DNA from 4 places in the Blautia segnis genome. Region 3 is predicted to be linked to each of the others. Evidence: predicted binding sites of a transcription regulator. Region 3 holds the regulator's gene; each other region holds the start of a gene.

Region 1 (8,064 bases), on a different contig from region 3:
GGTGGAGCGAAAGAAAGAAAATAAGAATCCGCCTCTTTTATTCAACCTGGCGGAGCTTCAGAATGTATGCTCCAAGCTGTTTAAGATCAGTCCGGATGAGACCCTTTCCATTGTGCAGGATCTGTACGAGAAAAAGCTGGTGACTTACCCAAGAACCGACGCCAGGGTTTTATCCACAGCTGTAGCCAAGGAGATTTATAAGAATATTTCCGGGCTTCGCAGTTATCCCCAGGCAGGAGAGGCTGCCCAGGGCGTGTTAGAGCTTGGCACTTATAAAAACATTGCCAAGACTCGTTATACCAATGACAAACAGATCACAGACCACTATGCCATCATTCCCACCGGACAGGGGCTTGGAGCCCTGAAGGGACTTTCCCTAACCGCCCAGCGGGTGTATGAGACCATTGTGAGACGTTTTCTGAGCATTTTTTATCCACCGGCTGTTTACCAGAAGGTAAGCCTTGTGACAAAGATCCAGAATGAATCCTTCTTTTCTTCCTTCAAGGTATTGTTAAGTGAAGGTTATCTGAAGATTTCCACCAATTCCTTTGCGAAAAAAACGGCTGCAGATGTCGGCAAAGCGTCTGAGGGAGAAGGCGAGGAGGTTTCCTGCGACGAAGCTTTGTTAGCTGCATTGCAGAAACTGAAAAAGGGTGATATACTGAACATAAACGGTCTGGGTATCAAAGAGGGAGAAACCTCCCCGCCCAAGCGTTATAATTCCGGTTCTATGATCTTGGCTATGGAAAATGCCGGACAGCTGATCGAGGATGAGGATCTGCGTTCCCAGATTAAGGGAAGCGGAATCGGTACCAGTGCCACCAGGGCGGAGATCCTGAAAAAGCTGTTTAACATTAAGTATCTTTCCCTGAATAAGAAGACTCAGGTGATCACACCTACCCTTCAGGGAGAAATGATCTATGACGTGGTGAACTGCTCCATCCGCCAGCTTCTTAATCCGGAGCTGACAGCCAGCTGGGAAAAGGGTCTTACCTATGTGGCAGAGGGATCCATTACGGAACAGGAGTACATGGACAAGCTGGAGCGTTTTGTGCGCCTTCGCACCAAGCAGGTGGAGGACAGCAGCTTTCAGTACGCACTGCGCCAGTTTTTTGATGCAGCAGCCCAGTTTTATAAGAAGCCGGAGAAGCCTGCTGTGGCGAAGCCCACGAAAAAGCCGGACAGAAAACCAGAATGAAATGAGGAGGATATGTATTATGTTAAAAGATTTTACAATTGCAAATATGCTGGATATGAGCCAGACGATTGCAGGAGAGCTTTTTGAGGGAAAGACCTATCCATGGGAAGTACTCCCTGAGATTGGTGATTTTATTGTGAAGCTTGGCAAGACACTTGACCCGGATGAATACGATTGTGTGGAAGGAAATGTCTGGATTGCCAAAACTGCAAAGGTTGCACCTACCGCCTTTATTAACGGACCGGCTATTATCGGAAAAAATACAGAGGTTCGTCACTGTGCATTTATTCGCGGAAATGCCCTTGTGGGAGAAGGCTGCGTAGTGGGAAACTCTACAGAGCTTAAGAATGTCGTGCTTTTTAATAATGTTCAGGTACCCCATTACAACTATGTAGGAGATGCGGTTCTTGGCTATAAATCTCATATGGGAGCTGGTTCCATCTGTTCCAACGTGAAATCTGACAAGAAGCTTGTTGTGGTAAAAGACGGTGATGAGAAGATTGAGACCGGACTTAAGAAATTCGGAGCAATGCTGGCAGATCACGTGGAAGTTGGCTGCGGTTCTGTATTAAACCCGGGAACTGTAATCGGAAGAAACACCAATATCTATCCGCTTTCCCCGGTACGCGGCTGCGTTCCGGCCAACAGTATTTATAAAAACAAGGACGAGATCGTAACCAAACAGTGAAATCAGATAAACAAATAATAATCCCGGCAGCTTGCAGTTGATAGGCAGGCTGTCGGGATTGCGTTCAAGCGGATATTTGCAATCCGCTTCGCTACTTGCTCATAACCGAATAACTGCTCCGCAGTTTATCAGAAGGAGCTGCACTCCTCCTGATACAAGCAAGTCCCCACCCACTGCTTATTGCTTTTCGCAACCCCAGCAGGGGACTTACTTGATTCGGTTAAATTCCAAACCACTTTTTGCGTATGATTGTTAATATTGCAATATGAACAGGGTAAAATGCATAGAAGAAATATTTCGCCCATTTTCCTCTTATGAAGCCACGTCTGCCATTGTACATGTTCAGAGAAATAAAAGCAAAGCATGCCTTCCATTCGTAGATCAGCCAGCAGCTTCCGATCAGTGCCTGAGCTGGCTTATACTGGTGCAGCCAGAACATGATCAGCAGGAAAACATAGCCCTTGTAGCCGTAATCTGCCTTCAGGAAATAGGAAACCGCCAGAAGCGCCAACATGCTTACAAGCTGCATGGTTGGATTTTCTTTAAATCGGTCGATAAGACAGAATGCCAGATAACCAAGGAACAGTGTGAAAAATACGTTCTGCTTGTCTGCAAAAAGCAATGTGCCGTTCTGCGCAAAATTCCAGGGGATCTCGGAAATACATGCGAAAATCAGAAGATTTCTTCCATATTTAAAACGGTCATGGGTATGAAGAAAGCCCTCAACGAGAAGAAAACAGAAAATGGGAAACGCAGCCCTCCCCACATCCCGCATCACCCGGTACAAAGAATAGGAGGTGCTTCCAATCTGAAACCAGGCTCTGGTGACTGGCGGATAATACCGCAGAAGAAAAGAAGCGGTGTGATCAATAAGCATAATCGCCATAGCCAGCACCTTCAGGGCGCTTCCGCTTAAAATTCTGTATTTTTCAGGAATAAATGAAGTGGATGTTTGTAATGTCATGGTTCCTCCGGTAAATGAAATTTATTAGATATTTGAATATTTTAACACGAAACCGCAAACTGCACAATAGAAGTCCTTTAAACAGTACCGACAACTTTTTCGTAAATTTTGCAAAATATGACTAGACGAATTGAGGATTTTGTGAGAAAATAACACTAGGTTGTTAGGTCTTTAACAACGATTAAGTAATCAACACTGAAAGGAGTCTTAAAATGATTTACACTAAGGAAGTTGAAAACATGTGCCCAGTAGCTAAGGGCGCAAAACATGAGCCAGCTCCGATTCCGGAAGAAGGCCAGTGGGTCCATGCAAAAAAAATTGAAGATATCTCTGGTTTTACACATGGTGTAGGCTGGTGTGCTCCTCAGCAGGGTGCTTGTAAGCTGTCCTTAAATGTTAAGAACGGTGTAATCGAGGAAGCCCTTGTAGAGACAATCGGATGTTCAGGTATGACACATTCTGCAGCTATGGCAGCAGAGGTTCTTCAGGGCAAAACCATTCTTGAGGCTTTAAATACAGACCTTGTCTGTGATGCTATCAATACAGCAATGAGAGAACTGTTCCTTCAGATCGTTTACGGACGTACTCAGAGTGCTTTCTCTGATGACGGTCTTGCTGTAGGTGCAGGTCTTGAGGACCTTGGAAAAGGCCTTCGTTCCCAGGTTGGTACAATGTACGCTACCAAGGAAAAAGGAGTTCGTTATCTGGAAATGGCAGAGGGCTATGTAACAGGTATCGCTCTTGACGAAGACAACGAAGTAATCGGATATCAGTTCGTTTCTCTTGGAAAAATGACTGACTTTATCAAAAAAGGTGATGATCCTAACACTGCATGGGAAAAAGCAAAAGGTCAGTATGGCCGTGTAGCTGATGCTGTTAAGATTATCGACCCGAGACAAGAGTAAGCCACAAGCGAAAGGAGACGAACAGAAATGGCATTATTTGAAGGATATGAGAGAAGAATTGACCAGATCAATTCTGTATTAAACAGCTATGGAATCAGCTCCATCGAAGAAGCTGAGAAAATCACAAAAGACGCTGGTCTTGATGTTTATGAGCAGGTTAAGAAGATTCAGCCGATCTGCTTTGAGAATGCTGCATGGGCTTACTTAGTAGGCGCTGCAATCGCAATCAAAAAAGGCTGCAGAAAAGCTTCTGACGCTGCTGCTGCAATCGGTGAAGGACTTCAGGCTTTCTGTATTCCAGGATCCGTTGCTGACCACAGAAAAGTAGGTCTTGGACATGGTAACCTTGGTAAAATGCTTCTTGAGGAAGAGACAGAGTGCTTCTGCTTCTTAGCCGGACATGAGTCCTTCGCAGCTGCTGAGGGCGCGATCGGTATCGCTGAGAAAGCTAACAAAGTACGTCAGAAACCATTACGTGTTATCCTGAACGGTCTTGGAAAAGACGCTGCTCAGATCATTTCCCGTATCAACGGATTTACATATGTTGAGACAAAGTATGATTACAAAGAAGCAAAATTAAATGTTGTTTATGAGAAGCCATACTCCAACGGACTTCGTGCTACTGTCAAATGCTACGGTGCAGATGACGTTCAGGAAGGTGTTGCTATCATGCATCATGAGAATGTTGGTGTTTCCATTACAGGTAACTCCACTAACCCAACCCGTTTCCAGCATCCGGTTGCAGGTACATACAAGAAAGAATGTATCGAGCAGGGTAAGAAATACTTCTCTGTTGCTTCCGGCGGCGGTACAGGACGTACTCTTCACCCGGACAACATGGCAGCAGGTCCTGCTTCCTATGGTATGACAGATACAATGGGACGTATGCACTCTGACGCACAGTTCGCAGGATCCTCTTCCGTACCGGCTCACGTTGAGATGATGGGTCTTATCGGAATGGGTAACAACCCGATGGTTGGTGCTACTGTTGCTGTAGCTGTTTCCGTTGAGGAAGCTGCTAAGGCTGGCAAGTTCTGATAATTGAATAAGAGGATAAATACTATCTGATAAAACAAAGCACTTTCAACAAAATTGGAGGTGCTTTTGTTTTGTGAATATTCCCAGGCAGTTAAAAGATCATCAAATCGACCTTTTGACACTCATGCCATATTATGATTAGTATGCCAATACACAACAGGAGGTTGACCCAGAATGGCAAAAGAAGCGAAAACAAATGCAATGAGAATGCTTGACAGACAGAAAGTAAAGTATGAAGCACTTAGCTATGAGTGCGATGAATTTATTGACGGAATCCACTGCGCGGACATTACAGGTGCGCCCTATGACCAGTCCTTTAAAACTCTGGTGATGGAGGGCAAAAGCGGCGGATACTATGTCTTTGTAGTCCCCATTGAAAAAGAAGTGGACCGAAAAGCCGCAGCCAAGGCAGTGGGAGAGAAGACGGTAGATATGATCCATGTAAAAGATATCACCAAGATCACCGGCTACGTTCGAGGCGGCTGCAGCCCCATTGGAATGAAGAAGCCGTTTCCTACCGTTTTTGACGCATCCGCAGGCAATTTCCAGGAAATTTATGTGAGCGGCGGAAGAATCGGACTGACCCTGAAAGTTCCGGTAGAAGATCTTCTGAAAGTAACCGGTGGAAAATTAGCCAACATTACAGCCAGGGAAGAGTAATCCCAAGTAATCCCAATTTACAAAAACAGGGAAAGAGTATGCTAGAATATCCATAAATAAAAACGGCAGACACGAAGACGTGTCCGAAAACAACTCTTACCTGTCAATGTAAATAGTCAGCCCGAAGGGCGGCAAGGAGGATTTATGAAAGAAGGAAAAAGAATTAAGAAATGGCTGCTTGGAGCAGCGGTTGCGGTGATGACTATGATGAGCGCTATACCAGTATCGGCAGCCAGGAAGACATTCACAGCTACTGTTCAGAAAGGAAACTGCCTTCATATTGTAAATGAGAACATCAGTGGAAATGCGATCAGTAAATATGAGCTGCAGGTGATTCCGAAAACATCCGGTGCGAGATATGATATTGTGTATGCGTATGGCACGGAAGCTATGGCCATGAAAGACTGCCGCAAGAAATCCAGCATCACCAATTCCACTTATTTTAAGGCGAACCGCAGTGCGAACCGTGGAATCATCGCATGCGTGAAAGCGAATTCAGGTACTGTAGAAATCCGTGTGGTAGCGACTTCCAGGAAATCCAATGTCAAAATTAAGAAAAGCATTATGAAAAACCACAGCCCGTTGAAATCTCAGAAGGTTACAAAAGGCAGAAAGCTTTGGCTGAAGGGTACCGGCAGCAACATCACAACCTTACCGCTGATCATTTCCGGAAATTCCACTGTGGTTATGCAGAGAAATCTGAACAAGAATGCTTTTGAGCGGTATGATTTCAAGGACAAATATATGTATTTCAGAAGATATGTAAATAATAAACGTACCATGAAGAAAAACCGCTCTTATGCATCTGCCTATGGCTCTACCAGGTATTATTCCTGCCTGATCCCTGCAAATTCCAAGGGTGTAGCCTACACTGGAGATATGATTACCAAGAGAGGTACGATCACATACTATTATCCATCCGATTATCTGAAAGTAACAGGAGAAAACAGAAGAGCATCCTGATTTTGTCACATACAATTGAAGATTTATAAAAATAGGACGGCGTACAAATCTGTACACCGTCCCATTTTTTATATGGCAGATTCACAGGAATCTCATCTCTTAGTTATCCTGTGCATCCTCCTCATTAATCTCAAATACATGACGCTTCTTAGCCATCTCATCGCTAGCCAGATACTCGTCATAAGTGGTGATCTTATCGATCATAGTACCGTTTGGCAGAATCTCCATAATACGGTTTGCAGTTGTCTGAACAAACTGGTGGTCATGAGAAGTAAACAGGATCACACCTGGGAACTTGATCAGACCGTTGTTCAGTGCTGTGATAGACTCCATATCCAGATGGTTGGTCGGCTCATCCAGAATCAGGATATTGGCACCGGAGATCATCATCTTGGAAAGAAGGCAGCGAACCTTCTCACCACCGGAAAGCACGCGCACACGCTTCACGCCGTCCTCGCCCGGGAAAAGCATACGTCCAAGGAATCCACGCACATAAGTGGCATCCTTGATCTCAGAATACTGGGTCAGCCAGTCTGTAATGGTAAGGTCATTATCGAATTCCTTGGTATTATCTTTGGGGAAATAAGCCTGAGTAGTTGTGATTCCCCACTTGTAATTTCCTTCATCCGGCTCCATCTCGCCAGTAATGATCTTAAAGAAAGTGGTAATGGCCTGCTCATTTGCACCAACGAAAGCAACCTTATCCTCACGGCCAAGAGTAAAGGAAATGTTATCCAGAACCTTCACGCCGTCAATGGTCTTGGAAAGATTCTCCACCATAAGAACTTCGTTTCCAATCTCACGGTTAGGACGGAAGTCGATGTATGGATATTTACGGCTGGAAGGACGCATGTCATCCAGCTGGATTTTCTCAAGGGCTCTCTTACGGGAGGTTGCCTGCTTGGATTTGGAAGCGTTGGCACTGAACCTGGAAATAAATTCCTGCAGCTCCTTGATCTTCTCCTCTTTCTTTTTGTTGGCTTCCTTCATCTGCTTGATCAGCAGCTGGCTGGACTCATACCAGAAGTCATAGTTACCTGCGTACAGCTGGATTTTGCCATAGTCGATATCTGCAGTCTGTGTACAAACCTTGTTCAGGAAGTAACGGTCATGGGAAACTACGATAACGGTATTGTCAAAGTTGATCAGGAACTCCTCAAGCCACTCAATAGCCGGAAGGTCCAGATGGTTGGTGGGCTCGTCAAGAAGCAGGATATCCGGATTTCCGAAAAGGGCCTGTGCAAGAAGAACCTTGACCTTCATGCTTCCTGTAAGGTCAGCCATCTGCGCATAGTGGAATTCCGTGTCAATTCCAAGACCGTTCAGAAGGGTAGCAGCGTCAGACTCTGCTTCCCATCCGTTCATTTCTGCAAATTCGCCCTCCAGCTCGCTGGCGCGGATTCCGTCCTCATCGGTGAAGTCTTCTTTGGCATAGATGGCTTCCTTCTCTTTCATGATCTCGTAGAGACGAAGGTTACCCATGATAACGGTATCAAGAACCGTATAAGCATCATATTTAAAGTGGTCCTGCTGCAAGAAAGAGAGACGCTGTCCCGGTGTGATCACGATGTCACCCTTAGTCGGCTCAAGCTGGCCGGAAAGGATCTTCAGGAAAGTAGACTTTCCTGCGCCGTTGGCACCGATCAGG
Region 2 (8,064 bases), on a different contig from region 3:
ATCATCATTGACGGAACAGATGTTACCAAGCTTTCCGAGTACAAAAGAGCCGCATATCTTGGACGTGTATTCCAGGATCCTATGACCGGAACTGCTGCTACCATGGGAATTGAAGAGAACTTAGCTCTTGCCAAGCGCCGCGGCAAAACAAGGCTTCTCCGCCCCGGAATCACAAAGGCAGAGCGTGCTGAGTACAAAGAGCTTCTGAAAATCCTGAACCTTGGTCTTGAGGATCGTCTGACTTCCAAGGTAGGTCTTCTCTCCGGAGGCCAGAGACAGGCGCTTACCCTTCTGATGGCTACCCTTCAGAAACCGAAGCTTCTCCTTCTGGATGAGCACACTGCAGCCCTTGACCCGAAAACAGCAGCAAAGGTTCTGGACATTACAGACAAAATTGTCAACCGCGATCACCTTACCACACTGATGATCACCCACAATATGAAGGACGCCATCGCCCACGGCAACCGTCTGATCATGATGATGAACGGAAAAATCGTTCTCGACATCCAGGGTGAAGAAAAGAAAAAGCTTACCGTGAAACAGCTTCTGGATAAATTCGAGGAAGCCAGCGGAGAAGAATTCTCCAATGACTCCGCAATTCTTGGATAAGCAAAATACTTTCCGAAAAAAAACCTGTATTTCCTAAAATTTCTGGAAACTGCCGTCAGACTTCTGGTTCTGGCGGCAGTTTTTTGCCCTTAAAAGCTTTCCCAGGTGATAGACGCTTTACTTTGTCTCCTTCTCGTCCTCTTCGTGGGGGCCTCCCACCTGCAGAAACACAGTTCCCTTATACACCATAAAATCCCCGGTTTCCTGGCAGTACCGATATACCTTATCTGTGAGAAAATCCTCCTCCGGCGTAGCCTCCCGTAATGTGTCCCTAAGAACCTCCTGCAGATCCTCTGGATAGGCCATACGCACGCTGTGGACCATCACCTCATGAATACTGGTAAACACCAGATAAAAGTCTCCTTTCATCAATTCCGCCAGTCTTTTTGCCACGCCTGGTAAAAACACCGCTACCGCTCCGTTTGTCCTTCTTACTGTGCTGAGACAGTTTCCCACATTCTCTCTTCGCAATTCAAATTCCTGGTTCAGATCCATAAAGCATTCTCCGTTGTACTCCGGGTTTCCGATCAGTTTTTCCCACAGGAAAATTCTGGGCGGGGAAATAAAATATGTATTCAAAAGAGCCGCCTCAAAAACCGTTTTCTCGTCAAGCCCCCAGTTATCCAGACAATCACGGCGTATTTTCATGCTGGTGGTGCATCCTTTCACCTCTCCTACCTGCATGTACAATACCAGGGCAATGTCCCCGATTACCCGGTATACCGCTTTTGAAAGCTCTTTCTTGTGCTTCTTCCGGTTCAAAAGCCGGATGAAAAGGTCATTTTTCACCTTCTCGTAATTGTTCAGATTTTGGGTTTTCTCAAAAAATCCGGCATTTCTCAGTTTGCGGATTTCTTTTTCCACTGTGTCTGCAATTTTTTCCAGAGACACACCGTCCTCATAGTCATCAAAAAGCTCTTCCGTATGGATTCCGCACACTTCTTTTCCTGCCGGGTAAGCATGGCATTCCACAAACAGCCGATCACCGCTAGGCGTCATCCCCTGTTCATCCTGCTCCTTGAAAAAAATCTGTTCTTCTTTCAGCCCCAAACGTTCTAGTAACAGCTGGCGCAGATTCTCCACAAATGCATCATACTCTTTGCTCATATTCAGTTCCTTTCTGCTTGAAAATATCGCTTTGAAATAAAAGGGGCGAAACGCCCTGATGATTGCTGGCCCTGCTGTGCATTGCAGACGGCCTGCTTATGAAAAAAAGATGGAAGCTGTGAATTGCTTCCCTTTGAGTTGCTGTATGGATAGTATATAAGAAATGAGCAGATTTGTAAAGTAGTTTTCATCGACAGAATGCAGCGAAATTTTCCACAAAAACGGGCCTGCCGCATACACGGCAGACCCGAAATCATTCAATCTTATAAAGTTAGATTAAGCCTGAGGACCAGCAGCAACAAGCGCTTTACCAGCTTCATTTCCTTCGTATTTCTTGAAGTTCTTAACGAAACGGTCTGCAAGGTCTTTTGCTTTTACTTCCCACTCAGAAGCGTCAGCGTATGTGTCACGAGGATCAAGGATGCCTGTGTCAACGCCTGTAAGCTCTGTAGGAACCTCAAAGTTGAAGAATGGGATCTTCTTAGTCGGAGCTGTTAAGATAGCGCCGCTGAGGATTCCATCGATGATACCACGGGTATCTTTGATGGAGATACGTTTTCCGGTTCCGTTCCATCCTGTGTTAACCAGGTATGCTTTTGCTCCGCTCTTCTCCATTTTCTTAACGAGTTCTTCAGCATATTTGGTCGGATGCAGCTCAAGGAATGCCTGTCCGAAGCAAGCTGAGAATGTAGGTGTAGGCTCTGTGATTCCACGCTCTGTACCAGCAAGTTTAGCTGTGAATCCAGACAGGAAGTAGTACTGAGTCTGCTCTGGTGTCAGGATAGATACTGGAGGAAGTACTCCGAATGCATCTGCGGAAAGGAAGATAACGTTCTTAGCAGCCGGTGCGGAAGAGATCGGGCGAACGATCTTCTCAATGTGGTTGATCGGATAAGATACACGAGTGTTCTCTGTAACGCTCTTATCAGCGAAATCAATCTTGCCTTCACCGTCAAGTGTAACGTTCTCAAGAAGAGCGTTTCTCTTGATTGCATTGTAGATATCCGGCTCAGAATCCTTGTCAAGGTTGATAACCTTAGCATAGCAGCCGCCCTCGAAGTTGAATACTCCGTTGTCGTCCCAGCCGTGCTCGTCATCACCGATGAGAAGTCTCTTAGGATCTGTGGAAAGTGTAGTCTTACCTGTTCCGGAAAGGCCGAAGAAGATAGCGGTGTTCTCACCGTTCATATCTGTGTTTGCAGAGCAGTGCATGGAAGCGATGCCCTTAAGCGGCAGATAGTAGTTCATCATGGAGAACATACCTTTCTTCATCTCTCCGCCGTACCATGTATTTACGATAACCTGCTCACGGCTTGTGATGTTGAACATTACAGCTGTCTCAGAGTTAAGGCCTAATTCCTTGTAGTTCTCAACTTTAGCCTTGGAAGCGTTGTAAACAACGAAATCTGGCTCGAAGTCTTTGAGTTCTTCCTCTGTAGGCTGGATGAACATGTTTGTTACAAAGTGTGCCTGCCAAGCAACCTCAACGATGAAACGGATTGCCATACGGGTATCTTTGTTAGCGCCGCAGAATGCATCTACTACGAAAAGTCTCTTGTTGGAGAGTTCTTTCTTAGCGATCTCTTTCACTGCTGCCCAAGCTTCCTGTGTTGCAGGATGGTTGTCGTTCTTATATTCGTCAGATGTCCACCATACGGTGTCTTTGGAATTCTCATCCATTACGATATATTTGTCTTTAGGAGAACGTCCGGTATAAATACCTGTCATAACGTTAACAGCGCCAAGCTCGCTGACCTGTCCTTTTTCAAAGCCCTCAAGACCTGGTTTGGTCTCCTCTTCAAATAACATTTCATAAGAGGGGTTGTAAACAATTTCTGTAGTTCCGGTAATACCATACTTTGTTAAATCGATTTTTGCCATCTTACACTTAACCTCTTTTCTCTAAAATGGAATTCATCTGCGAATGCAGATTCTATGGCTGATACACGCTGTTTCACCGTAATACCTTATCGAAAATATTACTTGCGCCACCAGCTTCTATGGTACAAAACCTAAGGAATGGAACCGGGTGGATTCCTTTTTTCCTTATCATATATTATACATATCTGGTGGATAAAATCAACACAATTTTTGCGTTTTTTGAAATTTTGTTAAAGTTTTATCAACATAAAAGGGGCCCGGAGGAAAATCCCTCAGAACCCTATATAATGTTTTATTCTGCCTCTTTATTATTTGCGCTGCGTGCATAAATATTTGCAAGAACTGCACCGGAAATATTATGCCATACACTGAATACAGCTCCTGGGATGGTTGCCAGCGGATACTGTGCAAAATGTGTGGTCGCAAGGGAGGTTGCAAGTCCGGAGTTCTGCATGCCGACCTCGATAGAGATTGCACGGCATTTTGTAGTATCCAGCTTTAATGCACGGCCGATTCCGTAGCCAACACCATATCCAAGCAGGTTATGCAGGATAACAACTGCTACGATGAGAAGTCCGGATGTCATCAGCTTAGCAGAGTTTGCGGATACAACAGCTGCTACGATGGCCACGATGGCTGTGGTGGAGATCAGCGGAAGGATCTCTACTACTTTTTCTGTAAATTTCTTGAAGAAATGGTTGATCACAAATCCAAGTACGATTGGAACGATTACTACCTTTACAATGGAAAGGAACATGCTGAACATGTCTACGTTTACCTTCTGGCCTGCATATAAATAGGTAAGAAGAGGTGTTAAAAACGGAGCAAGCACTGTGGATACTGCAGTCATACCAACGGACAATGCCACATCTCCTTTGGACAGATAGGTCATAACGTTGGAGGATGTTCCGCCAGGGCAGGTTCCTACCAGGATTACGCCGATGGCAAGCTCTGCCGGAAGCTGAAATACTTTTGTAAGAGCAAAAGCTAACAGCGGCATTACGGTAAACTGTGCGATACAGCCGATGATCACATCTTTTGGACGGCTGAATACAACCTTGAAGTCGTTTGGCTTCAGGGTAAGTCCCATACCGAACATTACGATTCCAAGCAGGGTGTTGACGTAGCTGGTCTTGATGAAGCTGACTGTGTTCGGTGCAAAGAGCGCAAGTGCGGCAACTGCGATTACGATCACTGCCATGTACTTGCTGACAAAGTTTGTGATTTTTTTCAGTGTTTCCATTTTGGTTTCTCCTTCGTGATTTTGAAGGCAGTGTTGCTGTCTTCCTTGATTTTCCAAGGGATTTCACATGATGGTATTTCCTCTGTGTGAGAGGCAGTGTCAACAGCTCCGCGTTTCTGGCACAAGCGGATAATAAAAAAGCCTCTGTCTCCAGTTAAGAGACAAAGGCAAAATCCTCTGCGGTACCACTCTTATTGCTGCCATGCAGCCACTCACTACTCATCCTATAAAATGAGAAACAGGATAACGACTGTTAACCGTCCGAACTTACTCGAATAGATACTGCGCTTCTATGCTCATCAGCAGATAGGTACTATTTTTCAGTCCGAAAGCTCAGAGGTGATTTTCACAAAAGCTTCCTCGCCATCTCTCACCACCGATGGCTCTCTGTGGATTCCCCTTCTTGCTACTCTTCCTCGTCATTGCGAAATTCTTAGATTGAGGTTATTGTAGTACGGTGAAGTGGAAATGTCAAGGGAGGCAGCGAAAAAAGTTGGACAAATTATACAAGTTGGCGTTTTTATTTTGTGCAGTATTTCTGAAGTTCGGTATTGCCTTCATAATTATTGCACTTCTGTTTTTCACTTTGTTGCTTTTCCCATTATTTATAATACATTGCATCTTTTTCCTCACCTGCCACAGTTCTGTTACATTATCTTATTATATTCTTCCCTCTCGTTCCAAATATAAGAGAAATCCCTCGCATCCTTCCACCACATCCCGATAAGTAGACTCAAAGTTCCCGGTATACCAGGGATCTGCAATGTCTCTGGGATGATCGGAATAATCCAGCAAAAGCTTTACTTTGTGCTCCGGGTCCTTTCCTACAATCCGCAGGATATTTCGGATATTGCGCTCTTCCATCCCCAGAATGTAATCATATTTCCCATAGTCCGCCTTGGTGATCTGCACTGCTCTTTTTCCCTCGCAGGAAATCCCATGCTTCGCCAGCTCCCGTTTCGCCGGAGGATAAACCGGATTCCCCACTCCGTTCCAGATTTCTTCCGTGCTGGTGGCTGCGGATGCAATATAAAATCTGTCTGACAAACTGCGTTCGGAAACAATTGATTTCATAATAAATTCTGCCATAGGACTGCGGCAAATGTTGCCTAAACAAACGAAAAGTACTCGTATCATATATTTTTGCTCCTATCTTATCTCATTGTGTTTCTTACATTGAATAATCTAAATATACGCTTTCCTAACGGATATTTGTTTTTACTGGATATTTCTTTAAAAAGCCTCCGAAAGAAGGCTTTAAAAGAATGCTTTTTTTCAAAAATAGCTTCTGAAATGTCATGAGTATTGTCAAAAGCACATATATCATGACTTCCATTTATAACAATTTCACCAGATGAAAAGAATACTTTACTAATGAATTATAGCATTGTTCCTTACTGTTGTCTTCAGTTTCTGAGTATATAAAAAACGAACCGAATGCTTTATCCTTTGGAATCAGAAGATGCTGGCTGATTATGCCATTGGCACATTACATAAGTGTTATGGGAAATGGGGAACCCAATCATTTCACATATCCAAATTTCACCAATTCCTGTATAAATGCACTCCGTCTTGGATATCGTTTGCGATATTCTGCCATAAATGTATTTTTTTCACCGATAATTCCATGAGACTCCTTTACTTCACCATAAGCAGAAATAAACGCAGCACATTCATGGTAGTATTTTCTTCTGTTGGCAGTCATGATTCCATCTACCCGCAGGGAAATAAGCTGGTTAATTTTATTCATCCAACGTATTCTGTCTTCGTTCGAAATCTTTACCTCCTGTTTCCATTTGCAGATGATTTCCCACAATAACTCAGTACTGTTCTTTGTGCAGGTATGTCCGGTTCCTTTATAAAATTCTTCTGCCGTAAATTCATATTTTTGCTGTATATAGTTTAATAAACAGGATAATCCTGCAGGCAAATCTGTTCCCTGATATAACAGAAGTAAAAAGCTGGTGATGCCCTCCTTCATAAAGGTAAATGACCAGCCAAGTGATTCTCTTACACTCATGCCCTGGGCCATTACAGTATCAAATTCTTTATTCCAGAAAAGAAGCATAAAATATAATTCATTATCCGTTTTATATAGACCCTGGCAGATTTTTGCTGCCTGTCGTTTGTTATTTTCCCAGTTGTCTCCGCAGAAGCGCAGACGAAGGTAATGAACAAGCGACGGATTAGAGCGGAATGCTTCCAGCCAGCAATATTCGCATACTGATTCCTGATTATTTTCACATGCATATTTGGCTGTAAGCAGAGCTATTTCGCTCCGGACTTTTGTGTTTTCGGAAATCCTTTCCAATGCTTCTATACCAATGCTCATCATACGCTGATTTTTATCAGGATCAGAGTTTTGCTCCAAGATCTGCTTATATAACTCAGGACAGGTATTTGCATATTTTCTGGCTGTATCGAGAATCTGCTGTTCATCCTGAAGCATAGACTGGGCTTCTTTCAAAAGTATTTTTACACCCATTCCGCTGTGGGTTCCCAGGTATTCAATCCAAAGCGGAAGGAACTGCTCAAACTCAGGTAATTCAAAGTTTCCTGTCTGGAGAACATCTTCCAGCCGCACAGAGTAACACTGAAAATTATGGATCATGCAAAGCAGTTCTTCTGCACGATCTTCCAATCTATTTCCCTGGTATTCCAGATATAAGCATTCACGAACTGTTTTTTCCATAGAGCCAGACAAAAGTTCGTGTTCATAAAGGTCGTTTATGCCAAGAGGTTCACCGCAAAAATCCTCATAATCTCCTTTTGCAGTGATCTCCAGTACAGACAGTGTTTCGGCTAGTTCACAGCCTTCTTTATATACTGCCAGATCAATACATTTATGAATCAGCCGGATCGTGTCTTCAATTTCAGATAAAACACCCATGGAATCTGAAAAAAGAACTTCATCCGCATCACTGTTATACCAGTCATCCCATTCTTCGTTATATTCGCTATCGAGGCATCGGATACCGTTATTGATTTCTGCTAATATTTCCTGATTATGTTTCAGCTCTATAAGCAGCTGCTGATGATCGTCACAAGTTGTTTTGGGGGAGTCCGTGGCAGTGGTTTGGGAAGCTGCTGTTAAAGTATCCAAAAAGATTTCTCTTTTATGCTCTGGTAATGTTCTGGCAATTTCATGGATAACAGCAAGCAACTGGTCCTTTGATAACTGTTTTGTAAGTTCATCTGATTTTCTTAAAAAAGTTGGTAAATTC
Region 3 (8,064 bases):
TTTCACGGCATCAAGGGAAATCAACGCCTTAATTCTGTTATATTTTTCCATAATGTTCTCCTCGTTACTGTTCACCGATGTAACCTGTTTAAAAAATCATTTCCGCTTTGGGAGTACGCTCTAATTTTCCCCCTCCGAAAGCTTCAATATTTCTGGAAGTGCTTCGATCAGATCCTGTGCGGTCATGCCGTGGGTTCCTTTTTTCCTGAGGGCAAAATCCCCGCAACGTCCATGGATATAAACGGCCATGGCTGCCTGATAAGAAACCGGCGGCTTTTCTTCCTGGCTGTGATACATGCAAAGCACTGCAGCCGTTATGCCGGAAAGTACATCCCCGCTTCCCGCAGTTGCCATTCCCGAATTGCCGGAAAGATTGAAATACAGGTGTTCTTCCTGGTCTGCGATTACGGTGCAGGCATCTTTCAGCACACAGGCGCCCCCGCTTCTGTCTGCAAATTCAAAGGCCGCGGCTGCCGGATCCTCTTTCAAATGAGAAATGCTGCTGCCTGTCAGACGGCTCATCTCTCCCATATGCGGGGTCAGAATTGTATTTTCATTTATAAATTCCTGCCATTCCGGATGCTCAGCCAGAAGGTTCAGCCCGTCCGCATCTATGACTACAGGCTTTTTCGCTGCCGCCCCGTTTTTCAAAAACCAGAGCATTCGCTCTCTGCCCACTCCGTCTGTTCCAAGTCCCGGGCCGATCACCAGCACATCGCACCAGCTTAGGTTCTTTTGGTTGGCTTCCTCGTTAAATTCACAGGTTACCATTGCCTCGGGAAGAAGGGTCTGAAGGGGAACGCGGTTCTCCTCCACGGTCTGGATCTTCACCATTCCTGCTCCGCCATGAAGGGCTGCGCTGGCACTTAGGCAGGCGGCGCCGCACATTCCAGGGGAGCCTGCGATAAGGAGGACTTTCCCGAAGGTTCCTTTATTTCCCCAGGGGGCTCTTAAAGGAAGCTCTGCCAGGTCTGTCTGCTCCATGTGACAGGCTGCTTTTTCTGCAATCTGGATGCCTTTCGGGTCCCGGTCGTAAATTCCAATGTCTGCTGTCACAACCTTTCCCGCGTACATTCTTCCTGGGTAAAGGCACAGTCCCCGTTTCCGGTATGCAAAGGTTACCGTCATGTCTGCCTTAAAAGCCACGCCGAGAATGGCTCCTGTATCACCATGGATGCCAGACGGAATGTCCACTGCCACCTTGCAGGCTTCTGCCTGATTCATGCAGTCGATGATTTCTCTGTATTTTCCCGCAATTTCCCGGGAAAGCCCCACGCCGAAAATCCCGTCTGCTATAACAGTATATTCACTCCATACCGGGTTATTCGTTACCGGCACCTGATAGCTGGCGGCAATTTCCCACTGGCGTCTGGTTTCTTCGGTCATTTTGTCCGGATTTCCTGCAAGAAAAATCTCCGTATGGATCCCGGATAAGTGAAGCAGCCTTGCAATGGCAATGCCGTCGCCGCCGTTGTTGCCGGAACCGCAGACTGCCAGGACACGTTCATGCTGCCAGCTGCCATCGGGATTTTTCCCCAGAAGGTACTTCACGATTTCATCTCTGACAGCCAGGGCTGCGCGCTCCATCAGCACCAGTGACGGTACGTGCATGCTGTGAATGGTTTCATGGTCCAGAAGCTTCATCTGGCTGCAGGTCACAACTTTTTTCATGATCAGCTCCTCATCTGACGCGTCAGGCAACAAATCATTTCCTTTCGCGTCTATATGCAAAACTGCTGCCCGGTCTCCTGTAAATCTTCCAGTGAGACAAGCAGCAGTCCTCTTTAACTTCTATTTCTCTGTATGTTCATTCCGATACTGGCTTAAATTGTAGGACAAAGCCATCAGACTCTCGGAAAGATGGACATTCTCCACGATTACGTCCTCCGGAGCGTCCAGATCTGTATGTGCGAAATTCCAGATTGCCTTGATTCCGTTCTCAATGAGAATCTTCGCCATCTCCTTGGCCTTGTTCTTGGGAAGTGTCAGAATGGCGATTTCCACCTGATTCTCCTTCATAAATTCCGGAAGCCGGCTGATCATCTGGATCTCAATGCCGCGAACGGAAATTCCTTCCAGAACCGGATTCACGTCAAAGATTCCTACAAGGCGGAATCCTCTTTTCTCAAAATCCCCATAATTGGCAAGTGCCTGTCCCAGATTACCTGCACCCAGAATGATCATGGGATGGATGGTGTCCAGCCCTAAGATCTTGCCGATCTCTGTGTAAAGATATTCTACATTGTATCCGTATCCCTGCTGTCCAAAACCGCCGAAGTTGTTAAGATCCTGACGGATCTGGGATGCAGTTACGTGCATTTTCTTGCTCAGATCATTGGAAGATATACGCTCTACCTTCTCTTCCATCAGTTCCCCCAGATAGCGATAATACCTTGGCAGTCTCTTAACCACTGCCTTTGAGATTTCTTTCGCCTCCAAAATGTTCCCCTCCTTGTTCCCGCTGCCTATACTTTTCCGCGATACACTACGTCAATTATACCGAAATGTTATTTTCTTGTCAATCAAAGTTGTGCAAAATCACAAAACTTTTTGACCACGCAGCACATAATGGTTCCAGCTGCCTTAATGGTCACTGCTTTGTAAGTATCATGCTTTGTATCCCGGTAAAGAACCATGTCCATGCACTCTATCTGTCTGTACCTCTGGGATATCGTATGTGGCAGAAAAAAGAGTCAAAGCTGAAACTGGCTGCTTCTATGGTACGGCGTCTCCAATGCCTTTGTAAGCTCTTCATCCCGTTTTTGGCTATAATGAAGTGCATTTGACAATTCTTCATTCTTCTGCAACAGCATCATCTGCTGCTTTACCCGGTTAAGATCCTCTGTATCACCAGATGCATAACGCATAATTTTCTCACAGATATAATCCTCAAACATCTGCTCATCCGACTCTGGGAAAATGTTTTCACCACTACGCAGCTTCGTATCCTGATGAAGCTTTATGCATTTTCCTGTATCTTCAAAATCAATATACAGAATTTCTATATAATGATTTTTAAGAGCTTTTTCATATATTGCAGACTGAACTGCTTTCTCTAACAACTGAATTTCTCCTACTTTTTTCAATATATTTTATTACTATCGCAACTAAATGATCGAAATCGTCCACTTTTTAGTACCAAATATTCAAGCTCCATTCCATGTGAAATTTTCAATCCATTTTTAACACCTGAATCATCGTTCTATATATTTTGTGATGACAGATATCAGAATCTCCATATCAACTGGCTTGGCCACATGATCATTCATCCCGGCATTCAAAGCAGCCTGTACATCCTCTGCAAATGCATTTGCCGTCATTGCAATAATAGGTATTTTCTTTCCGTCCGGACGGTCCGGCAGATTTCGGATGGCTTTTGTCGATTCATATCCATTCATTTCCGGCATCATAATATCCATCAAGATCAGATCAAAAGTCCCGGGAGCTGTATTGCAAAACTGTGTCAGAGCAGATTTGCCATCTACAGTCCTGGTTACAACCATCCCTTTTTCTTCCAATAAAACTACTGCTATCTCCGCATTTAAATCATTGTCCTCTGCCAAAAGAACATGCAAACCCTGTAAATCCATATCTTTCCTTAAATTTTCTTCCTTTTCAGTCAATACCTGTTCTGCTATAAGCAGGGGGATTTCTACCGTAAAGGTTGAGCCAATACCTTGTCTGCTGCTGACTTCAATTTTCCCACCCATAAGATTTACATACTGTTTGGCAATGGCCATTCCCAGTCCGGTTCCCTTATAACTGGTTCTTGCTCCATCATTTTCCTGACTGAACTCATCAAATATTCTTGCCTGGAATTCCTCACTCATACCAATTCCGGTATCCGATATACGATAGCGCACGATTATATGGTGCTCATCATTACCCAGACTGTTTTCTGCAATAAATGAAATAGTGCCTCCGTCTTTTGTAAATTTGACTGCATTGCTGATAATGTTGAGCAATACTTCCCTGATTCTGAGTTCATCTGCCATTACATAGGGGTTTTTAAGTTCTTCTCTTGAAACATAAAAATTAAGGTCACGGTTTTCCATATATCCCCTTGCAATCGACAAAACAGTATTTATCATATCCCTGAGATCTACCGGTACTGGTTTATATTCCAGTTTACCACTTTCAATGCGGCTGATATCCAACACATCGTTGATCAGTGTCATCAGATATTCGGAACTCTGCCTGATCTTTTTCAGACAATTCTCCACTTCTTCGTCCGGCTTCCTCTTCAGGGCAATATCTGTAAATCCGACAATTGCATTCATTGGTGTCCTGATGTCATGGGACATATGGTTCAGGAATGTTGTTTTTGCAATATTCGCCGCATTTGCATTCTGTGCTTCTTTCAACGCTTCCATTTGTTTTTTCCTGCTTACGGAAAGGAAATAGACCAGAAGAAGCAGTACAAAAATAATCACAAATGAAATTCCGATAGCGAAGTCGGCATACTCTGCAAGGACATCCTGCAAGGTCATTTTCTTTTCTGAAACGGAATTCTGCGCAAGGACAACGCCATTTAAAATATTGGATGACTGCTCAATTGCTTTATTGATAATGGTAGCTGCTCTTCTGTTTCCTCTCGTTGTAAACATCGCTAATTCCTGCCGTTTTGCCATTTCTGCAAATGACAGACTTTTGGTCAGTGGACTTTCATTAAGAAGATTGATTTTTGAAGAGGGAATAACCGTTGCTCCTACTTTTCCCTTTGCTACTGCCTCCAGGCATTCCTCTTGTGTGTCATATTGTTTGATCTCTGCATCTGGAAAAAGAAGGGACACCATCAATTCCGAATACAGTGAGGTCTCTGTCGCTGCGATTGCAGAGAGACTGCTGCTATATTCTTTCCCCTGGTAAATAACAACCGGCGTAATATCAAAGATTACATCCGTCAAAACCACCTGAAACTGTTCCTGCATATAAAGATCCTGAATGATAGGACCGGCAATATCTATTTCACCAGATTGCAATGCCTCGTTCATCTGCACTCCCGTGGAACAGGGAACTGCCTTGATCGTGATTTCATATTTTTCCTGGACAGTGTTCAAAACGGTTCCAAGGATTCCTGTCAGTTTCCCATTTTCTTCACCGCAAAAAGGAAGATTATCCTTTAGATATCCCACACGGATTGTATTTTCATGTGCATCCAGCCATTGTTTTTCTTCCTTGTTGAGTGCATAATTTATGACCGCTTTTCCTTCATAACGGGCATACAGCTTGCTGCTGTAGTCCGTTTCTGTGTTGTTGATTTCTTCCAGGGCAGAATTTAATTCCTTTAACAGATCTGGTCTGGATTTTGATACACCAAAATAACAGTCACTTGCCCCGATATTGGCAATGGCAATAAAATCGCTGTTGACAGACAGTGCCGGAATCACAAGAGCCTCCAGTTCATCTGCATCCAGTTTTTCTATCATTTCATCATAGCCTTTACAGGCAACAACCTCTGCCTGGATCTGATTGCTGTCCAGCCATTTTTCCAGAAGTTCTTTCTGATAGCTTCCATCTGCAACACCGATACGGCAGCCATTTATCTGCTTTAGATCACCATCCGTAAGGTCCGCATGGTCCTCCCTGGTATAGATCCAGTATCGTTCCGTTAGCTCCTCATAAGAAGAAAAATTGATAGCTTCTGCTCTTTCCTGTGTATAACTGACATTTCCAAGTATATCTATTTCTCCAGCTTCCAGCATATCCAGGCACTCTTTAAAGGAAGCATAGACATATTCATACTTCCAGCCGGTTATATAAGAAATTTTCTGAAGATACTCATAGCCTGCTCCCTGCTTGTGTTCCCCGGAACCGCCTTCCTGAAAATTGGAATATGGAAAATACCCGACTCTCACGGTTTTATTTTCTTCTTCCATTGCCTGAGTTGTTTCCCCGTCACTTTTTATCTCCGACGCATAAACAGAAGCTGATACAAAAAGCAGCATAATAATTGCAAAAATGCTCAAACATAATCTTTTATTCTTATTTTTTCCTATCTTTTTATTTATTCTTTTCATCTTTATTATCCTGCTGTTGTTCTTCCCAGTCTGTCAGTTTTTCTGTTTATTCAATACAGAAAGAATGGCCACTCTCAGTTTCTCAATATCAATGGGTTTCGCTATATGTTCATTCATGCCCGCATCAAATGCTCTTTTTTTGTCTTCCTCAAAAGCATTTGCTGTCATGGCAATGATCGGGATCTCTGCCTTCTTTTTATCATTTAAATGCCGGATACACTGGGTTGCCTGATAGCCATCCATGTTTGGCATCTGGATATCCATAAGTATCAGATCATAAGTTCCCGATGACATTTTGCGACAGCTTCTGCTTTTCTTGCCTTTCTTAAAAGTACGAGTATATTTGTAAGTGGAACACTCTTGAAGTCTTGATCGTTATCATATATCAGTGCCTGAAGCATTTCATCATAATCATTGCAGTCCTGTATCTTAAATTTCAGTGTCTGATTCCCCAGACAGTCTTTGGCATAAGAGATATATTCTGCCAGCATACCCGTAAGTTTTTCTTTCACCCAGGATTTTTCTCCGCCTGTAAGACTCCGATTATACTCAAGCGTAAAGTACTTCTTATACAGATCTGCCTTAAAAAAAGGACTCTTTATTTATTGCAAAATATATGCCCGATTTGCCAATAGTAGTAACCGAAGATATTCCCTATTCAGACCAGATGGATTCCTCCAGAGATACAAAAGCATCCATCTCATGACTTCGCAGTTTATCTGGGAAGTCTTTTAGTCATGTCTAAATTTAAAAGCACCTACTTTTCATCTTAAGAATTCTGCGTTGCAGGATTCTTACCGCTTTTTAATCAGGATTGCGAACTTGTTTCGCAATTACCTATCATGTACTATTAATAATTCATGTTATAATAAAAGCACTGCCAAACAGACAGTGCACCTCACTTTATGCAACTGGCTACCATTTTACAGGTCCTGTAGCTTTGCGTCCCAAATTTTCATCTGGTTTGCCGATTTCCTTATTATAGCTTTTAAAATTATACAAAAAACTGATTTTATTATACCCCCTTACTCCGCTTTGCACAAGGAAAACATCCGGGCTACGTAGGCCGAATTCGGGTGAAATATACCGCAAAGTGGGGCGTGCAGATTGCAGGAATGATTTTTCAAACCCTTAGAACTTCTTTCTGTTTTTCTGTCAGATTCTCCGAATTACCTTCCTGAAAAAACTGTGATAATCTGTATTTACTGATATCACGTTTTTCACATAAAGATGTTATTTTATCCGCAATATACTTCTCTATCATATTCATAAGCGTCCCTAAGCGGTTTTCGCCTTTTTTTCGCCGTTTTCTTCAGCATAGGAAATCATACTTAACATATCAGCCACCTCCTTTTGCCGGACCGGTTTAGCAGCTTGCACCTGTTTGCAATTCAAGTCAGGTACAATACCGAAACGCCTTATCTGTCAAAATCCTTGCAAAGATCAGTCCCAGCGGAAGTGCTGCAATGATCAGAAGCGCAGCTGCAAACCAGGATGCGGAAAGGGATAAGGACATGATTCCAAGGTTATAAAATCCACGGTATAAATAAAGCCCCGGTACCATGATCACAATAGAAGGCACTGTCACGGAAATCCTTGGATAGCCCACCTTATTTTTCAGAAGGGAGGCCAGAAGCCCAGCTGTCAGAGCTCCGATAAATGCGGCCACTGCCGGAGGTAAGGTGGCGAGATCCACAAGCTCCAGCCGCAGGGTATTTGCAATTGCACCAAGTACTGCCGTAGAACAGGCAAGCCTTACCGGACTGTTAAACATGATGGAGAAACCGAACACGCCGAAAAAGCTTGCAATAAGCCGTGTGAGAATCCACATTGCAGCAGACATATGGATCTTTATAAAATCCACCGGCTGTAAGTGAAGAAGCATGGCCATGATCCAGGCAGACATAGTGGCTACCAGGACAATAATCAGTGCATAAGTAAGCCTTTCCATACCAGAACGCATATCCAGCTTTGCCAGGTCGATTCCGCTGGTAATAAAGGGGAAGCCAGGGATGATAAAAAGCATGGCACAGATATATCCTGC
Region 4 (8,064 bases), on a different contig from region 3:
GCGGGGAACAGGAACATACAACGATTCCTGTCAGATTTTTCTCGTGGATGGCATTGATGATTTTTGCCTGGCCTGCTTCAGAGCACATATACTGATAGTCCTCTGCATGAACAACACCTGGCTCCTTTGCAGCCATTTCCACTACTTTTTTCACATCAACTGTGGCTGCAATGTTGGTACCACAATGACATACAAATACACCTATTCTCTGCACTTTTCTCTCACCTCCTGTATCTTCTGAATGCACTTACCAGGAGCTGCTGAGGTGTTTCCTCATCGATCAGTTCCGGAATCTCGTCTGCCTCCAGATAGTTCTGGCCTCGTTCACGGACAACCAGCTGTCTGGCAGCATCAATCAGTTTTCCTGGTTTTACATCTCTTGGGCAACGCTCTACACAAGCAAAGCAGGAAAGACATTTCCATAAGGATTTGGACTGTGCAAGTGCTTCTATATCGCCATTCTGTACATAAGTTACAAACTGGTGAGGTTTGATATCCATTTCATTAAATGCAGGACAGGTTGCGGAGCATTTACCGCATTTCATACATTTCAGGGGATTTACTCCTGAAATCTCTTTGATTCTTTCAGCTGCATTCTGGGCATTTCCATATGTATAAGCCATTACTTCGCCACCTCCTCTTTTACTCCAAGAGCTTCTGCAAGAAGTTCTGTAAAATAGTAAACAGGGAGAGCGCCGTTTCCGTTCTTTCTAAGATTATACATGCAAAGAGGACAGGCTGTGATCAGCATGTCTGCTTCGAACCCTTTTGCACTGTCCATGATCTTTTCACACATATTCTGTGCCATATCTTTTTCCTTCAGGGAAATGTAGCCGCCGCAGCACTCATTGCGGTATGGATAGACAACTGGTTCTGCTCCAAGGGCGCGGATGAAATCTTCCATGATTGTCGGATTCTCCGGGTTGTCAAATGCCATGATCTTTCCTGGTCTTAAAAGGAGGCATCCGTAGTAGGCACCGATTTTTTTGCCTTTTAAGGGATTGACCACTTTCTTTTTGATCTCGTCAAATCCGACTTCGTCACGGAGTACTTCCAGATAGTGAAGGACATTTGTCTCGCCTTCGTATGGAGCGTCCAGTTTCAGATAATTATTTGCTCTTGTGCGGATGTCTTCTACATTCTTCATGTCGTCATTCACACGTTTGAGCACATGATGACAGGCTGAACAGACTGTGATCAGATCCTGTCCTTTTTCTTTTGCATCGTTTAAAGCACGGACGGAAGAAAGCTTGGTGGCTATCTCATCGCTGCCCAGGGGATATACGCCGCCGCAGCACTGCCAGTCTTTGATCTCTTCCATTTCGAAGCCCAGTGCTTTCGCAGAAGCTCTGGCATAGGCGTCCAGATCTTTTGCCTTATTCTTCAGGGTACATCCTGGATAATAACTGTACTTCATGCTTCTTGTTCCTTTCTTGTTACTGTCCACATGGAGCGTTCTTTCAGGCCCGCCAATGTAAACAGCAGCTGTTTCGGTTGTTCAGGCAAAGGGGAACCCGACTTACCGCTTTTCGCGATAGAAGCCGGGGTATCCTTGCTGATGTAGTTAAATATGATAAGAACCTGGTTCTTAGAGCATGTTTGAAAAAGGCTTTCTGCAAGATGTGCGTCACAATTTGTGGGAGATTTTGTCCGGATGAGGGCGCCGTAGCGGGCTACGGCAACTGAATTCGGGCAAAATATACCGCAAAGTGGGGCGTGCAGATCGCGGGAATGATTTTTCAAACACGCTCTAGAGCTCGATCTGCGCGATTACTTCTTTTAATGCGTTGGCACTCTTCTTAAGAAGCTCTACTTCCTCTTTGTTCATGCGCATCTGAACTTTCCCCTGGATTCCGTTTGGCCCTACAAGAGTAAGGGTACTCAGGCACACATCTTCAATTCCGTATTCGCCATGGAGCATGGAGGATACGGTTGCAAGGGAATCAGAAGCAGCCAGGATCAGGCCTACCAGCTGGCACACAGTTGCGGATACTGCGTAGAAGGTTGCGCCTTTCTTTGCAATAACTTTTCCGCCGGATTTCTGTACATATTCCAGCATGGCTTCTTTGTCCAGAGGTTTTACATCCTTGCCGTGTGCTTTCATTTCTTCGTAGTACTCATCTGTGCTGAGACCGGAAATGTAAGCACCTGTCCACGGGATAAAGGAGGTATCGCCGTGCTCACCGAATACGTAAGCGTGAATATTTCCCTGTGCTACCTGGAAGTGCTCGGAGAGTCCGTAGCGAAGTCTTGCTGTGTCAAGGATGGTTCCGGATCCCATAATCTGATTCTCCGGAAGACCGGAAATCTTGGTAAATACGTAGGTCATGATGTCTACCGGATTGCTTACGATGATGTACTTGGCATTTGGAGCTTCTTTTACAATCTGAGGAGTGATGCTCTTCAGGATGTTGACATTTGTCTGAGTAAGCTCAATTCGTGTCTGTCCAGGTTTACGGGCAATTCCGGATGTGATGATTACGATGTCGGAATCTTTGGCGTCTGCGTAATCTCCTGCTACCAGGGATACAGGACTTCTGAAGCAGGTTCCCTGCTCAATGTCCATGACTTCGCCTTCGACCTTTTCCTTGTTGATGTCGATCAGAACGATTTCGGAAGCGATTTCATCATGTGCCAGTGTGTAGGCGATTGTGGAGCCGACGCTTCCAGCTCCGATAATGGTAATTTTGCTGCTCATAATAAACTCCTTTCGTGGGGTTTGTGGGATTGTGTCAACTTTTCCAGCGGGTTTGGTTGTTTTTCCGTGGGATTCGTTAGGTTTCCCTGTGTGTTGCCCTTTGTTTCTTGTTTATTTTTTAACAATCACAGTTAGAAAAAAAGCGGGTAAAACTTTATTTTCTGCCTTGTGACATGGCCTGACCCAGAAACACAGTATTATTTTGTCCTGTTTTCCTGGGTTAAGTCATGTCACATTGTGTTTTTTTGCAAACTTTTTCTCAACAAAGGACTTTTCCCTCTTTGTCTCCGCATAAAATATTGGTTTTTCTCCGCTTTATTTAAAATACCACAATGACAATCTTTTAACAACATTTTTTTGAAATTTTTTATCATTTTTTAGGGGCTTCTACACATTGTACAAAATTGCATCGGGATTTTTGGTGGTTTTGTTGGGAGAGTTTTTCAGGGCGGACGCACTTTCGCAGCTGCGATTCCACGCAGGTCGGTGCAACATTCCGCCAAGCTAACTGCTAACTGCGACTAAGACGCTCGGGAGAGCCCTCTCGTCTAAGTCTCCGTAAGCAGTGGATCTCGTCTCCATTAAGGGCGCACCTGAAATGACCTGCTTAGGAATAGCAGCTGTGAAAGTGCTGGTCACTGAAAAAAAGCCCCTCCGATAATTAATGTACAATCGGAGAGGCTTTCGTGGATGCCCAAAATTTAGTACTGCTGAAGGGTAGAATTAAAGGGCGTATAATTTTACAATATTCTTCAGGTTTTCGACGGCGTAGTCCATGCCTTCTATCGTGATGTGTTCGCAGGGGCCGTGGAAGGCGTAGCCGCCGGTGCCCAGGTTGGGGCAGGGGAGGCCCATGAAAGAGAGGCGGGCGCCGTCGGTGCCGCCGCGGATGGCTACGGTGACGGGATTGAGGCCGGATTCCTGGACGGCTTTTTTGGCGTTGTCGATCAGGTGCATGCAGGGCTCGATCTTTTCCTTCATGTTGCGATACTGCTCTTTGATGGTAAGGGTGACGGTTCCTTCGCCGTATTTCTCATTGAGAAGCTTGGCGATGTGACGCATCATCTCCTGGCGGCAGGCGAACATGGCGCTGTCGTGGTCGCGGATGATGTAATCCAGGCTTGCATCGGATACGTCACCGCTCATTTCACAGAGATGGAAAAAGCCTTCATACTCTTCTGTGTTTGCCGGAGTGTCTCCTGCCGGGAGCATGCTGTTGAACTCCATGGCAACCAGGGCGGCATTGATCATGGTATTTTTGCTGCTGCCCGGATGCACGGAGAAGCCTTTGATCTTTACCTTGGCGCCTGCCGCGTTGAAATTCTCGTACTCGATTTCATTTTCTGCGCCGCCGTCTACGGTGTAGGCAAAATCAGCTCCGAAGCCTTCTACATCAAAGAAATCAGCGCCTCGGCCAACTTCCTCGTCCGGGGTAAAGCCGATGCAGATTTTTCCATGTGGGATGTTTTCTTTTATAATCTGCTCTGCCATGGTCATGATCTCTGCTACTCCAGCCTTATCGTCTGCGCCGAGAAGAGTGGTACCGTCAGTGGTGATCAGGGTTCTTCCCTTCAGATCTGCCAGATGTGGGAAATCCTTGAGGGTAAGGGTGTATTCGCTTTCTCCAAGCTTTACATCGGTTCCATCATAGTCCGGGATAATCTGGGGATTCACATTCTCCCCGGAAAAATCAGGTGCAGTATCCATGTGGGCAATGAAGCCGATTGCCGGCTTGTCCTCAAGGCCTGCTGTCGCCGGGATGACTCCGTAGACATAGCATTTGTCATCAATGCGCACATCCTGTACTCCAATATTTTTCAGCTCCTTGGCCAGCTGATTTCCAAGATCAAACTGGCGGCTGGTAGATGGCACTATTTCCTGCTCATCCTCACTTGTGGTATATACCTTTACATAATTCAGCAATCGTTCGTATGCACGCATTTCGATTTCTCCTTTTTCATTTTAAATTATCCGTTCAGAGCCTTCATAGTTATACGCTTCACGACACCCCAAAGGCAAAAACGGACATGCCTCTTACAGTTCTTCCAGCTTCGCAAGCTCGCCGCCAAATGAGGTATCCATACACTCCTCAAATGCAGCTTCCTTCTTCATTTTTTCCAGTGCCATTCCGGCTTTCTTTACAGTCTGCACCGTTCCGGCTCCGGCTATACATCCGCCTGGACAGGCCATTCCTTCCAGCAGATAGCCGTTGTACTTTCCTGCTTTGGCGGACATCATCATCTTTTTGCACTCCTGCAGGCCGTTAGCGCTGACTACCTTCACTTCTCGGTCCGGGTCCATACGCTTTATAGCCTTTACCACAGCTGCTGCAACACCGCCGCTGGCAGCGAATCCACGGCCGTCACTGCTTGCCTGGGAAAGAGGCTCTCCTTCCGGAATACTTCCGAAGTCCACATCTTTGGCTTCGAACATTCCCTGTACTTCCTCAAAAGTAAGCACAAAATCCACATAGCTTCGAACGCTCTTACGACTTGCTTCCAGCTTCTTAGCTGCGCAGGGGCCCACAAACACGATCTTGCAGTCCGGGTTCTCCTGCTTTAGAAGTCTGGCAGTAAGAACCATAGGGGTCAGTGCCATGGAAATGCAGCTTGCATACTGGGGGAACATTTTCTTCGCCATTACAGACCATGCCGGACAGCAGGAGGTTCCCATAAACGGGATCTTCTCCGGTACCTCTTCCATGAAGTCTTTGGCCTCCTCAATGGTACAAAGGTCCGCTCCAACTGCTACCTCCTTGATATCCGTGAATCCAAGAGCCTTAAAGGCACCGCGAATCTGGGTATTTTTCAGTGCCGGCTCAAACTGTCCTGCCACTGCCGGCGCTACGATGGCATAGACCGGAGTCTCACTCTTTAACGCCATAATGGTCTGATAAATCTGTCCCTTGTCTACAATGGCACTGAACGGACAGCTTACCAGGCACATTCCGCAGGAAACGCACTTGTCATGATCAATCTCTGCCCTTCCATATTCATCGGAATGGATGGCATTCATTCCGCAGGCCTTGGCACATGGTCTTTCCTGTTTGATAATGGCATTATATGGACAGGCTTCCATACATTTGCCGCATTTGATACATTTTTCCTGATCGATTACAGACCTGCCATTCTCCATATGAATGGCATTCTTGGGACAGACCTCCTGACATGGGTGCTCCAGGCAGCCCTGACAGCCTTCTGTCACCAGGACTCTTTTCTCCGGGCAGGAATTGCAGGCAAATTTGATAATATTAATAAGCGGCGGCTCATAATATTTCTCCTCAATAAGGCTCGCCTCCACCCCTTTGGAAATCGGGGCATGCTCGGAAATGTTGCGCAGGGGCAGTCCCATTGCCACACGCAGCCTCTCTCCTACAATGGCTCTTTCCAGGAAAATACTGTCACGGTATGTGGCAACTTCTCCTGGCAGGATCTTGTATGGAAGCTCGTCCATTTCCTTCTCAATATCGCCCTCGTAGGCAAGACGGGCGATTTCAGTAAAAATCTGGTGTCTGATCTTGGCCTTTGATGAGTATAATCCTCTCATTCTCACTTCTCCTTTATCTGTAAGTTTCGCACCAGCCAGATTTTACCGCATTCAATCCAACTGCTTTTATCTTGTATTTTTATGCCTCCGCTCATATAGATGTTCAGGGCAAACTACCTTTCCCTGCATCTTCCTATATCATACACAAAAATCACCAATTATTCAAATGTCTTTGCGGCTTCTTCCAGATATTCTGTGATTGGCAGGTGCTGCGGGCAGTGTTCCTCACACTGTCGGCATCCTACACAGTCAGATGCTTTTCCGTGGCCTTCTTTTTCGGTACGGTCTTTGTAGATGGATTTAACTGACGCCAGCTGGCCTTCTCCAAACATGCTGATCCGGTTCAGAAGCTTGAAATAATCCGGGATTGCAATTTTCATTGGACATCCGTCTGTGCAATAGCGGCAGCCTGTGCACGGCACCTTTTCTTTGGATTTGATGATTGCCGCAGATTTGGCAACAAGGTCTTTTTCCTCATCGGAAAGCGGGGCAAAATCCTTCATATAGGAAAGATTATCCTCCACCTGCTGCTCATCGCTCATACCGCTCAGTACCATAAATACATTTTCCTGGGATGCAGCAAAACGGATGGCCCAGGATGCCACAGACATTTCCGGTCTGGCGCCCTTTAACAGTGCTTCTGCCTCTGCTGGAACATTCGCCAGCATGCCGCCTTTGATGGGCTCCATAACCAGAACCGGCTTGCCATATTTCACACAGACCTCATAGCATTTGCGGGACTGTACCTCGCTATCCTCCCAGTCTGCATAGTTCAGCTGAAGCTGCACATATTCCATTTCCGGATGTCTTGTGAGGATCTTGTCCAGTACCTCTGCTTTGTCATGGAAAGAGAAGCCCACATGCTTAACAAGTCCCTTCGCTTTCTTTTCCAGCATAAAGTCAAAAGCGCCCCACTCTTCTGCCTGCTTCGCAGCACCTTCATCCAGGGAATGGAGCAGGTAGTAATCGAAATATTCCACGCCGCAGTTTTCCAGCTGTTTTTCAAAAAATCCAGGCATTTCAGAGGCTTCCTTCAGCATGAAAAGGGAAAGCTTATCTGTGATTGTGTAGGCTTCTCTTGGGTAGCGCTTTGCTACTGCCTCCCGAAAGGCCTGCTCACTGTTTCCGCTGTGATAGCATGCTGCTGTATCAAAATAGGTGAAGCCTTCTGCCAGGAACCGGTCCGCCAGATGACAGACTCTTTCTACATCTACCTTGCTTTTGTCTGCTTCGTCCACTGCCGGAAGTCTCATCAGTCCAAAGCCTAATTTTTTAACGCTCATTTCATTATCCTCCTGTTTTTTCATAACGTTGTGCAAAAAATCCGCACAGTGCTTTTGGGGAAATATCTTTATATTGCACGCTTATATGATAGATGTCAATATAACAGCGTATAGATTTTTCCTTTCCGCGTGTGCGGGAAAGACAATAGTCCCACAGGTTTTTGTCCCCGTCAAAATATAAAAAAGGCCAGAATTCCAGTTCAAAATTCTGACCCCTTATCATTTTAATTTCATTCTCATCCACCAATCTGGCAGTCCAGATCACAGACAGAGTGAACCGCTTTCTTTAGAAGCTCCATGTGCTCCGGTTCCGGAGGAAGGATCTCCGGCAGCTTGTACTCTCTTCCAAGCCAGTCATACTTATCCTGTCCAAGGCGATGGTAAGGAAGAAGGTGAATCTTCTTCACTCCCGGTAAAGTGGACGCAAAAGAAGCGATAGACTTGATTTCCTCCACGCTGTCATTAAAGGTTGGAACGACTGGAACGCGGATTACCAGATTGGTCTGCCCGGATAAGGCAACCTTTCTGGCATTCTCA

Evidence for each region. The regulator Rex, encoded in region 3, represses fermentation and respiration genes when NADH is low (regulators of the CRP and FNR family bind a similar motif). The targets are predictions, from matches to a motif close to ATTGTTAANTANTTAACAAT.
Region 1: a site for Rex is predicted at 3,010-3,029, ahead of H8S54_RS13345 (iron-sulfur cluster assembly scaffold protein). Genes of this name have one in related genera too.
Region 2: a site for Rex is predicted at 3,824-3,843, ahead of pckA (phosphoenolpyruvate carboxykinase (ATP)). Genes of this name have one in related genera too.
Region 4: a site for Rex is predicted at 2,805-2,824, ahead of H8S54_RS15215 (L-lactate dehydrogenase). Genes of this name have one in related genera too.

What each region holds. Positions count from the first base shown of each region.
Region 1 covers NZ_JACOOT010000032.1:6,610-14,673, reverse strand. Annotated here, with positions in the region: gene H8S54_RS13360 (DNA topoisomerase) at 1-1,198, shown strand, start outside; gene H8S54_RS13355 (acyltransferase) at 1,218-1,886, shown strand; gene H8S54_RS13350 (TraX family protein) at 2,107-2,850, opposite strand; gene H8S54_RS13345 (iron-sulfur cluster assembly scaffold protein) at 3,063-3,755, shown strand; gene H8S54_RS13340 (GGGtGRT protein) at 3,783-4,793, shown strand; gene ybaK (Cys-tRNA(Pro) deacylase) at 4,968-5,453, shown strand; gene H8S54_RS13330 (hypothetical protein) at 5,598-6,416, shown strand; gene H8S54_RS13325 (ABC-F family ATP-binding cassette domain-containing protein) at 6,516-8,064, opposite strand, start outside.
Region 2 covers NZ_JACOOT010000029.1:13,619-21,682, reverse strand. Annotated here, with positions in the region: gene H8S54_RS12220 (ABC transporter ATP-binding protein) at 1-609, shown strand, start outside; gene H8S54_RS12215 (DUF5688 family protein) at 727-1,716, opposite strand; gene pckA (phosphoenolpyruvate carboxykinase (ATP)) at 1,993-3,597, opposite strand; gene H8S54_RS12205 (bile acid:sodium symporter family protein) at 3,890-4,840, opposite strand; T-box leader at 4,995-5,272, opposite strand; gene H8S54_RS12200 (low molecular weight protein-tyrosine-phosphatase) at 5,501-5,977, opposite strand; gene H8S54_RS12195 (hypothetical protein) at 6,363-8,064, opposite strand, start outside.
Region 3 covers NZ_JACOOT010000039.1:54,563-62,626, forward strand. Annotated here, with positions in the region: gene alr (alanine racemase) at 1-51, opposite strand, end outside; gene H8S54_RS16615 (NAD(P)H-hydrate dehydratase) at 121-1,671, opposite strand; gene H8S54_RS16620 (redox-sensing transcriptional repressor Rex) at 1,792-2,439, opposite strand; gene H8S54_RS16625 (hypothetical protein) at 2,694-3,062, opposite strand; gene H8S54_RS16630 (ATP-binding protein) at 3,195-6,020, opposite strand; gene H8S54_RS16635 (response regulator) at 6,054-6,314, opposite strand; gene H8S54_RS18380 (hypothetical protein) at 6,290-6,532, opposite strand; cyclic di-GMP riboswitch class I at 6,924-6,999, opposite strand; gene H8S54_RS19205 (DUF6783 domain-containing protein) at 7,046-7,126, opposite strand; gene H8S54_RS19210 (DUF6783 domain-containing protein) at 7,097-7,201, shown strand; gene H8S54_RS16645 (threonine/serine exporter family protein) at 7,417-8,064, opposite strand, start outside.
Region 4 covers NZ_JACOOT010000036.1:31,838-39,901, forward strand. Annotated here, with positions in the region: gene H8S54_RS15200 (4Fe-4S binding protein) at 1-214, opposite strand, end outside; gene H8S54_RS15205 (4Fe-4S dicluster domain-containing protein) at 222-623, opposite strand; gene H8S54_RS15210 (CoB--CoM heterodisulfide reductase iron-sulfur subunit B family protein) at 623-1,417, opposite strand; partial or broken gene H8S54_RS19475 (DUF6783 domain-containing protein) at 1,645-1,701, opposite strand; gene H8S54_RS15215 (L-lactate dehydrogenase) at 1,751-2,698, opposite strand; gene pepT (peptidase T) at 3,422-4,639, opposite strand; gene H8S54_RS15225 (4Fe-4S dicluster domain-containing protein) at 4,733-6,244, opposite strand; gene H8S54_RS15230 (aldo/keto reductase) at 6,403-7,527, opposite strand; gene H8S54_RS15235 (glycyl-radical enzyme activating protein) at 7,764-8,064, opposite strand, start outside.